Regions from separate parts of the Ectopseudomonas hydrolytica genome, predicted to be linked through region 2. Evidence: predicted binding sites of a transcription regulator. Region 2 holds the regulator's gene; the other holds the start of a gene.

Region 1 (5,141 bases), 2.5 Mb from region 2:
TCCAAGCCTTAAAACCGCTGCAAGCCGCGAGCTGCAAGCCACAAGTTCAAGCCTGGCGCTCACTTGTCGCTTGAAGCTTGTGGCTTGAGCCTTTTAGCGTGGTATCATGCGGCAGCCGGGAAAATCCCGGCTTTTTTGCGTCTGTGGGAATCATGTGGCAGGAACTCGGCATCGCACTGTGTCTGGTACTGGTGCTGGAAGGCATCCTGCCCTTCCTCTATCCGCGCCACTGGCGCGGAGCGGTCTTGCTGGCAGCTCGCCTGCCCGACCGCCGACTGCGCCTGATGGGGCTGGCCAGCATGCTGCTGGGTACTGCCCTTCTATATCTGCTTCACTGAAGGCTTGTGCCGCCCGGATCAAGAGGGGAATGGCGAAATGGCAACGGTAGACCGCTGGCTGCTGCCAGATGGCATCGAAGAAGTACTGCCGCCGGAGGCGGCGCGCATCGAGGCAGCCCGCCGTCAGGTGCTGGACCTGTTTCAACGCTGGGGGTACGAGTTCGTCGTCACCCCGCATATCGAATACCTGGAATCCCTGCTGACCGGTGCCGGTCAGGATCTCGACCTGCGTACGTTCAAGGTCACCGATCCGCTGTCCGGTCGGCAGATGGGCTTTCGCGCCGACATCACGCCGCAGGTGGCGCGCATCGACGCCCACACCCTGCGCCGCGAAGGGCCGAACCGCCTGTGCTACGCCGGCAGCGTGCTGCATGCCCAGCCGCGTGCACTGACCACTTCGCGCAGCCCGATCCAGCTCGGCGCCGAGCTATACGGCGACGCCAGCCCGGCCAGTGACATCGAGGTGATCAGCCTGCTGGTCGAGACCCTGGAGCTGGCCGCGGTACCGGACGTGCACATGGACCTCGGTCATGTCGGCATCTACCGTGGCCTGGCGCGGGCCGCCGGGCTGTCCGGCGAGGTCGAACAGCAGCTGTTCGATGCGCTGCAGCGCAAGGCCATGGACGAGATCGAGGCGCTGACTGCGGCGTTGCCGGCCGGGCTGGGCAACATGCTGCGCTCGCTGGCCGAGCTGTGCGGCGGTCGTGAAGTGCTGGATCTGGCTCAGGCCGCGCTGGTCGAGGCGCCGGATGCGGTGCACGCCGCGCTCGATGAGCTGGTGGCCATCGCCGATGCGCTGGAGCTGCGTTACCCCGAGCTGCCGCTGTATTTCGACCTGGGCGAGCTGCGCGGCTACAACTATCACACCGGTGTGGTATTCGCCGCGTTCGTCCCGGGCGAGGGCGGTGCCATCGCTCAGGGCGGTCGTTACGACGATACCGGCGCGGTATTCGGCCGGGCGCGCCCGGCAACCGGTTTCTCCACCGACCTGAAGACCCTGGTGACGCTGGGCGACATGCGCCTGGACGAGGCGGTCCGCGGCGTGTGGGCGCCGGACAATCATGATCTCTATCTGTGGCAGGCCGTGCGTCGCCTGCGCAGTGAGGGTGAGCGCGTGGTACAGGCGCTGCCCGGACAGAGCGAGGCGGATGCGCGCGAAGCAGGCTGTGACCGTCTGCTGGCCCTGCGCGATGGACGTTGGCAGGTGGCGCCCCTGGCGTCCTGAATTCATTTTCGCCGGCCCGCGGCCGGCATCGAAGCTTGCGCGAAGAGGACAAGTTTATGGGTAAGAATGTCGTCGTCCTGGGCACCCAGTGGGGTGATGAGGGCAAGGGCAAGATCGTCGACCTGCTCACCGAGCAGGCCGCTGCCGTAGTGCGTTATCAGGGTGGCCACAACGCCGGCCACACCCTGGTGATCGACGGTGAAAAGACCGTGCTGCACCTGATTCCGTCCGGCATCCTGCGTGAGGGTGTCGAGTGCCTGATCGGCAACGGCGTGGTCGTCGCGCCCGACGCCCTGCTGCGCGAGATCACCAAGCTGGAAGAGAAGGGCGTGCCGGTGCGTCAGCGCCTGCGCATCAGCCCTGCCTGCCCGCTGATCCTGTCCTACCACGTGGCGCTGGACCAGGCGCGCGAGAAGGCCCGTGGCGATGCCAAGATCGGCACCACCGGCCGTGGTATCGGCCCGGCCTACGAAGACAAGGTCGCGCGTCGCGGCCTGCGCGTCGGTGACCTGTTCCACCGCGAGCGTTTTGCCGCCAAGCTCGGCGAGCTGCTGGACTATCACAACTTCCAGCTGGTCAACTTCTACAAGGAACCGGCCATCGACTTCCAGAAGACTCTGGACGAGTGCATGGAGTACGCCGAGCTGCTCAAGCCGATGATGGCCGATGTCACTGCCGTGCTGCATGACCTGCGTCGTGAAGGCAAGGACATCATGTTCGAAGGCGCCCAGGGCTCGCTGCTGGACATCGACCATGGCACCTACCCCTACGTCACCAGCTCCAACACCACTGCCGGCGGTATCGCCACCGGTTCGGGTTTCGGTCCGCTGTACCTGAACTACATCCTCGGTATCACCAAGGCCTACACCACCCGCGTCGGCTCCGGCCCGTTCCCCACCGAGCTGTTCGATGACGTCGGCGCCTTCCTGGCCAAGCGTGGTCACGAGTTCGGTGCCACCACCGGTCGTGCCCGTCGTTGTGGCTGGTTCGATGCCGTGATCCTGCGTCGCGCCATCGAGATCAACAGCATCTCCGGCCTGTGCCTGACCAAGCTGGATGTACTCGACGGCCTGGAAACCATCCGCATTTGCACCGGTTACAAGGACGCCAACGGCCAGGTGCTGGTCGATGCGCCGACCGATGCCGACAGCTACCTCGGTCTGCAGCCGGTGTACGAGGAAATGCCGGGCTGGAGCGAGTCCACCCTGGGCGCCAAGACCCTGGAAGACCTGCCGGCGGCGGCTCGCGCCTACATCAAGCGCGTGGAAGAGCTGGTCGGTGCGCCGATCGACATCATCTCCACCGGCCCGGACCGCAACGAGACCATCGTGCTGCGTCATCCGTTTGCCTGATCGCCACCGTGCTGAAAAGCCGCCTTCGGGCGGCTTTTTTGTGGCCTGCGCTTGGCGGAGCCAGGAGAGCCGTTTGCATCCATGCTGCGGATTGCTCGTTTGGCTGATCGCTGTTTTTCGCCTCGGCGTTGGGCATGCGCCTTGCTTGTGCTCAATAAATCCCGGAAGTCGCCGTTATAGCTGTTACGGTCGTTGAGGAGTGTTCCCAGTGTTCGCCATCGTTTCCATGCTGCGCAGCCGTCTGCTGCGCCCGGTGTTCGTTGCCCTTGGTCTGGCCATGTTGGTGCAGGTCGGCCTGGCCGTATGGCTGATGCGCGCCTCGGTCGATGGCATGGTCGAGGATCTGGCGCAGCGCCTGGGTGGTGAAAGTCGCCGTCTGGGTGAGGAGCTGGGCGCTGCCGAGCGTGAGATGAGTCAGGGATTGTCCGCGCTGGCCAGCAGCACGCGCTCGCGACTGGGCGAGGGGCTTTCCAGCCAGCTGAAGAGTGAGCAGGCGCAATTGCGCGTGGTGCTCGAAGGCAATCTCAAGCAATCCGGCCAGGCCCTGGCGCAACTGCTCGCCGGTGTTGCGCCCAAGTCCATCTGGGATCTCGATATCCCGGCGCTCACCGCCCTGACTCGTATCGCCCAGCAGGATCCGGCGGTGCTCTTCGCCATCATCTATGACGCCGAGGGCAAGCGTCTGACGCGCAATTTCAATCGCAGCAGCGCGCAGGTACGTGAGCTGATCGCGGCCGGGGAGGGGGATTCGCCACTCGACAAACTGGTCGATGCCGCCTCGCGCAGTCCGCGGGTCTATCTGGTCGAGGCCGACATCAACCCCATGGGGGCGCAAATCGGCAAGGTGCAGATGGGCCTTTCCCTGGATGTGGTCGAGCGCGAGCTGGCGGCGCTGGACGGGCGCTTCGGGGCCTTGGTCAATGGCGCGGGCGAGTTGGTGGACAGCAGTCTGGCCGGCGCTTCCGAGGAGGCGACGCGGGCGCTGCGTGAGCGCCTGCAGTCGGCCGAGCGCTACACCCAGGAAATGGCACGCAATGGCGGTGAGTCGGTGCGCGTGGCGGCCGATTCGCTGCGCTGGAACATCGCCCTGGGGTTGCTGCTGGTCGGTGCGTTGGCGCTGGTAGCGGTGGCCCTGGTGCTGGGTTGGCGCGTGCTCAGTCGCCTGCGCCTGCTCAGTGCGGCGCTCAACGACCTGGCGGCGGGTGAGGGTGATCTGACCCGGCGCGTGAGTATCGACAGCCAGGACGAAGTGGGCGAGATGGCCGATGCGGTCAATCGCTTCATCGCCAAGCTGCAGCCGATCGTGCGTGAGTCCGGTGAGGTGGCGCTGCGCACCAGTGAGCAGATTCGCAGCCTGACCCAGCGCGGTGTGGCGGCCGAGGCGGCTGCTGGGCGCCAGCGTGACGAGGTGGCCGGCAGTCTGCAGGCGCTGGAGCAGATGGCCGACGAGGCGCAGGCGGAAAGCCAGGCCATGCAGGAGGCGCTGCAGCGTGTCGATACCATTCGCCAGGCGGCGCACGAGAATGCGGTCATCGCCCAGCGCCTGTCGGCTCTGATCGAGGGGCTGGTGGCGCGAGTGGCGGACGGCTCGGCGGTGATCGAGCGGCTGGCCAAGCAGAGCGAGCAGATCGAAGTGGTGCTGACGGTGATCCAGTCGATTGCCGAGCAGACCAACCTGCTCGCGCTCAATGCCGCCATCGAGGCGGCGCGCGCCGGCGAGAGCGGTCGTGGTTTCGCCGTGGTGGCTGATGAGGTTCGAGCCTTGGCGAGCAAGACCCAGCAATCGACCGGGGATATCCAGACCCATATTGCGGCATTGCAGCGTGGCGCGCAGGAGGCCGTGGCGGCCATCGCCCAGGCCGGTGCGCAGGGCAGTGAGGGGCTGGAGGTGCTGCGCGACAGTGCGCGCCTGCAGCAGTCGGTGCAGCTATCGGTGGACGAGGTGCATGGCGCAATCAACGCCGCGACTCAGGCCGCGGCGCATCAGGCCGAGGGCGCGGGAGCGGTGCGCGGGCGTGTGGAGATCATCCATGCCGAAGCGCAGCATGCCGCCGAAGCGGTGGCGGCGATTGCCGGCAATGCGCGGGCCCTGGACGAGCTGGCGGCGCAACTCAAGGCCAGTCTGGGGCAGTTCCGGGTGTAGGGTGCGCCGTGCGCACCTCGCTGGCCTGCTGCTGAGCTCATGGTGCGCACGGCGCACCGGCGTTTTGCAGGCAATAAAAAACC
Region 2 (5,141 bases):
GCCGGAGTCGGTTCGCGCCGCTCGCGCACCTCGCCGAACATGCCGTTGACGGCATCCAGAGCTTCGAGCACCACGTCCATCAATTCCGAGTCGACGCGACGCTCACCCTTGCGCAGGATGTCGAAGACGTTCTCGGCGATATGGCAGCACTCCACCAGCTCGTTGAGCTGGAGGAAACCCGCCCCGCCCTTGACGGTATGGAAACCGCGGAAGATGGCGTTGAGCAGGTTCATGTCGTCCGGTCGGCTTTCCAGCTCCACGAGCTGTTCGGACAACTGTTCGAGAATCTCGCCGGCCTCTACCAGGAAATCCTGGAGGATCTCTTCATCGGCGCCGAAGCTCATAGGGGGTGCTCCTTAGAATCCAAGACTGGACAGCAGGTCGTCGACATCGTCCTGACTGGAGGCGACGTCATCACGCTTATCGGCATGAATCTGCGGACCTTCACCCCGGGATGGCTCTTTTAATTTTTCCTGTTCGGCGCGCAGCACTTCATGGTCGTGCTGAATACCGGCAAAACGGTCGACCTGACTGGCCATGAGCACCAGCTTGAGCAGGTTGCTTTCCACCTCGGTCACCAACTGGGTGACGCGCTTGATCACCTGGCCGGTCAGGTCCTGGTAGTCCTGCGCCAGCAAGATGTCGTTGAGATGAGCGGACAGCTTGTTGCTGTCACGCTCGCTGCGAGCGAGAAACAACTCGATACGCTTGGCCAGCTCGCGAAAGCCCTCGGCGCCCATCTCGCGGCGCATGAAACGGCCCCACTCCGCGCTCAGGCTCTGCGCCTCGTCACTGAGGTCGTTGACCAGCGGCGCGCTCTGCTCCACCAGATCCATGGTGCGGTTGGCGGCCTTCTCGGTCATGGTCACGACATAGTTCAGGCGCTCGGTGGCATCGGCGATCTGCGACAGCTCCTGGGCATGCGGCATGCGCGGGTCGAGCTGGAAATTGACGATGGCGTTGTGCAGCTCCCGGGTCAGCTTGCCGACCTCGTGGTACAGGCCGCGATCGCGGACCTTGTTGAGCTCGTTGATCAGTTGCACCGCAGCGCCGAAGTTGCCTTGTTCCAGGCTATCGACCAGCTCGCGGGCGTTGCTTTTCAGGGTCGACTCGAGGTCACCCAGCGTGGAGTCATCGTGTTCCATAGCACCCTCGCGGCTGACATCAGCCGTTTACCCGCTCGAAGATCTTCTCGATCTTTTCCTTCAGCACCTGGGCGGTGAAGGGCTTGACCACATAGCCGTTCACGCCGGCCTGTGCCGCTTCGATGATCTGGTCACGTTTGGCTTCGGCGGTAACCATCAACACCGGCAGGTGCTTGAGGCGCTCGTCGGCGCGCACCGCGCGCAGCAGGTCGATGCCGGTCATGCCGGGCATGTTCCAGTCGGTCACCAGAAAGTCGAAGCTGCCGCTCTGCAGCATGGGCAGTGCCGAAGTGCCATCGTCGGCCTCGGCGGTGTTGGTGAAGCCCAAGTCCCGCAAGAGGTTCTTGATGATCCGTCGCATCGTCGAGAAATCGTCAACGATGAGGATTTTCATGTTCTTGTCCAAGTCGACCTCCGTACAGTCCCAAACGCATTGCACACGCAATGACGCCCTTTAATCGTGAAACCGACTCAGCTGGCGCGCCACTCGCCGAGCCGCGAGCGCAACCGCGCTGCGCACTGGCTATGCAACTGGCTGACGCGCGACTCGCTGACCCCCAGCACTTCGCCGATTTCCTTCAAGTTCAGTTCTTCATCGTAATACAGCGCCAGCACGAGACGTTCGCGCTCCGGCAAACCGGCGATGGCATCGGCCAAGGCCGCCTGGAAGCGTTCGTCTTCGAGGTCCCGCGAAGGTTCGAGGTGGGTGTGCCCGGCGTCTTCGTGCAAACCGCCATGCTCGCCGTCCTGCAACAGGTCGTCGAAGCTGAACAAACGGCTGCCCAAAGTGTCGCCAAGGATGCCGTAGTAATCCTCGAGACTCAATTGGAGTTCGGCCGCAACCTCGTGATCTTTAGCGTCTCGCCCGGTTCTTGCTTCAACGACACGAATGGCATCGCTGACCATGCGGCTGTTGCGGTGCACCGAACGCGGGGCCCAGTCGCCCTTGCGTACCTCGTCGAGCATGGCACCGCGGATGCGGATACCGGCGAAGGTTTCGAAACTCGCCCCCTTGCCGGAGTCGTATTTGCGCGACGCTTCCAGCAGGCCGATCATGCCGGCCTGAATGAGATCGTCGACTTGCACGCTGGCCGGTAAACGGGCCAGCAGGTGATAAGCAATGCGCTTGACCAGAGGGGCATAGCGTTCGATCAGCTGGTGCTGGGAGTCCTGCGCCTGCGCCTTGTTGTACATACGAAGTCCAGAGGCTGCTGTCATACGGCCGAGTCTGCGGTCGGTTGCTGCACCAGACGCTCGACGAAAAATTCCAGATGGCCACGGGGGTTGGCCGGCAAGGGCCAGGTATCGACCTTCTGAGCTATCGCCTTGAACGCCAGAGCGCACTTGGAACGAGGGAAGGCTTCATAGACGGCGCGCTGCTTCTGCACGGCCTTGCGCACGCACTCATCGTAGGGTACGGCGCCGACATACTGCAGGGCGACATCGAGGAAACGATCCGTCACCTTGGTCAGCTTAGCAAAGAGATTGCGCCCTTCCTGCGGGCTATGGGCCATATTGGCCAGAACGCGGAAGCGACTGATGCCGTGATCGCGGTTGAGCAGCTTGATCAGCGCGTAGGCGTCGGTGATGGAAGTCGGCTCGTCACACACCACCACGAGGATCTCCTGGGCGGCGCGAACGAAGCTGACCACCGCATCGCCGATGCCGGCAGCGGTGTCGATCACCAGCACGTCGAGGTTCTCGCTGATGTCGCTGAAGGCTTGAATCAGGCCGGCATGCTGCATCGGCGAGAGATTGACCATCGCCTGCGTGCCGGAGGCCGCCGGGACGATGCGGATACCGCCCGGTCCCTGCAGCAGCACGTCGCGCAGATCGCATTCACCGGCAATCACGTCGGCCAGGGTGCGCTTGGGCGTCAGCCCCAGCAAAACGTCGACATTCGCCAACCCCAGGTCGGCATCCATCAACATCACCCGACGGCCGAGATCGGCCAGGGCCATGGACAGATTCACCGACACATTGGTCTTGCCGACGCCACCCTTGCCGCCGGTCACCGCAATCACCTGTACGGGATGCATACCCATGTTCTTTCTACACCTTGTCTAACTTCGACCTGGCCTCGTGGCCGTTTACTCCCGCGTCATGACGCGGGAGGGTGCTACATTCTCGCCGTTTCAGCCGGCACGCTGCGCGGGGCTGTGGTACAGCCCGGCGAACATCTGCGCCATGGCATCCTCGCTCGGCGGCTCGGCGGTCTGCAGGCCTACGGCGCGGCTGACCAGCTGGTGACTACGCGGCACCTGCAGATCATCCGGGATCCGCGGTCCGTCCGTGACATAGGCTACCGGCAGATGCTGGCCTATAGCCAGACCCAAAACCTCACCCAGGCTCGCGGCCTCGTCCAGCTTCGTCAGTATGCAGCCAGAAAGGCCACAACGCTTGTAACTATGGTAGGCCGCCTTGAGCACTTGGCTCTGACTTGTTGCAGCCAGGACCAAATAATTCTTCGCCTTGATCCGCGCCGAGGCCAGGCTTTCCAGCTGCAGGCGCAGCGCCGGATCGTTACCCGGCAGACCGGCGGTATCGACCAGCACCACGCGCTTCTTGGCCAGCGGCGTCAGCGCCTGCAGCAGGGACTGACCGGGATCGATCTGGGTCACCGATACACCCAGAATACGCCCCAATGTCTTGAGCTGCTCCTGGGCACCGATACGGAAGCTGTCCATGCTCACCAGAGCGACCTGCTGCGCGCCGTACTTAAGCACGTAGCGCGCCGCCAGCTTGGCCAGGGTGGTGGTCTTGCCCATGCCGGCCGGACCGACCAGGGCGATCACCCCGCCCTCCTCCAGCGGCTCGACCTTGGGCGTCTTGATCGCATGCGCCAGGTGCGCCAGCAGCATGCGCCAGGCCTGACGCGGCTCGGCCACACCCGCGACCTTGCTCAGCAGTGCCTGCGACAGTTCGGCAGACAGGCCCATGCGCTGCAGGCGACGCCACAGATTGGCCTGCTGCGGACGACGCGTCTGCAACTGGCCCCAGGCGATCGACCCCAGCTGAACCTCAATCAGCTCGCGCAGGCCGTGCAGCTCGAAGCGCATGGCTTCCAGCGCGCGCGGATCGACCGCCGGGGCCGCGGCAGGAGCCGACTCGGCCGCGCGCTGCGGTTTGACCGGCGTGGCAGGCAGCTCGGGCGCCAGCAGCGATTCGTTGGCGAACAACTGGCGGTCCTTGCCGGCGTCCTGCTCGGCACGCGTGGCCAGCTCCGCCTGGGCACTGGCGATGCGCGCCTGGGTCTTGCGCAGCTCGGCTTCCAACGCCGGGTTCGGGCGTACCGGCGCCGGCGCCACCTGGTAGTCCAGCGCAGCGGTCAGCTCGACACCGCCAGCCACGCGGCGGTTGCCGATGATCGCGGCGTCGGCGCCCAGCTCGTCTCGCACCAGTTTCATGGCGGTCCGCATATCGGCGGCGAAGAAGCGTTTGACCTGCATGACCCTTTACCTCAGTTCTGGCCAACCGTAGCGACTATGGTGACCTGCTTGTTGTCCGGAATTTCCTGGTAGGCCAGCACATGCATGCTGGGTACCGCCAGCCGCGCGAAGCGCGACAACATCGCCCGGATCGGACCGGCCACCAGCAGAATCACCGGCTTGCCGAGCATTTCCTGGCGCTGCGCCGCTTCCACCAGGGAACGCTGCAGCTTCTCGGCCATACCCGGTTCGAGGAGGATGCCATCCTCGCTGCCCTGACCGGCCTTCTGCATACTGTTGAGCAATATCTGTTCCAACCTTGGTTCGAGGGTGATCACAGGCAGCTCCAGCTCTAGTCCCACAATGCTTTGCACAATGGCGCGGGCCAGCGAGACGCGTACCGCGGCGACCATCGCGGCGGGATCTTGACTCTTGGGCGCGACGTTGGCGATGGCCTCGGCGATGGTGCGAATGTCGCGCACCGGCACCTGTTCCTGCAGCAGCGCCTGCAGCACCTTGAGCAGGGTCGACAGCGACACCAGCCCCGGCACCAGCTCCTCGGCCAGCT

What was found. The regulator FliA, encoded in region 2, starts transcription of late flagellar genes. The targets are predictions, from matches to a motif close to CTAAAGTTTNNNNNNNNNNNGCCGNTAA.
Region 1: the regulator FliA is predicted to act here: its motif matches at 3,066-3,093, upstream of L1F06_RS03360 (methyl-accepting chemotaxis protein).

The regions. Positions count from the first base shown of each region.
Region 1 covers NZ_CP099397.1:729,633-734,773, forward strand. The annotation lists gene hflC (protease modulator HflC) at 1-12, shown strand, start outside; gene L1F06_RS03345 (DUF2065 domain-containing protein) at 153-338, shown strand; gene L1F06_RS03350 (ATP phosphoribosyltransferase regulatory subunit) at 376-1,563, shown strand; gene L1F06_RS03355 (adenylosuccinate synthase) at 1,620-2,915, shown strand; gene L1F06_RS03360 (methyl-accepting chemotaxis protein) at 3,124-5,058, shown strand.
Region 2 covers NZ_CP099397.1:3,200,735-3,205,875, forward strand. The annotation lists gene L1F06_RS14875 (chemotaxis protein CheA) at 1-344, opposite strand, end outside; gene L1F06_RS14880 (protein phosphatase CheZ) at 357-1,145, opposite strand; gene L1F06_RS14885 (chemotaxis response regulator CheY) at 1,165-1,539, opposite strand; gene fliA (RNA polymerase sigma factor FliA) at 1,617-2,363, opposite strand; gene fleN (flagellar synthesis regulator FleN) at 2,360-3,190, opposite strand; gene flhF (flagellar biosynthesis GTPase FlhF) at 3,281-4,594, opposite strand; gene flhA (flagellar biosynthesis protein FlhA) at 4,606-5,141, opposite strand, start outside.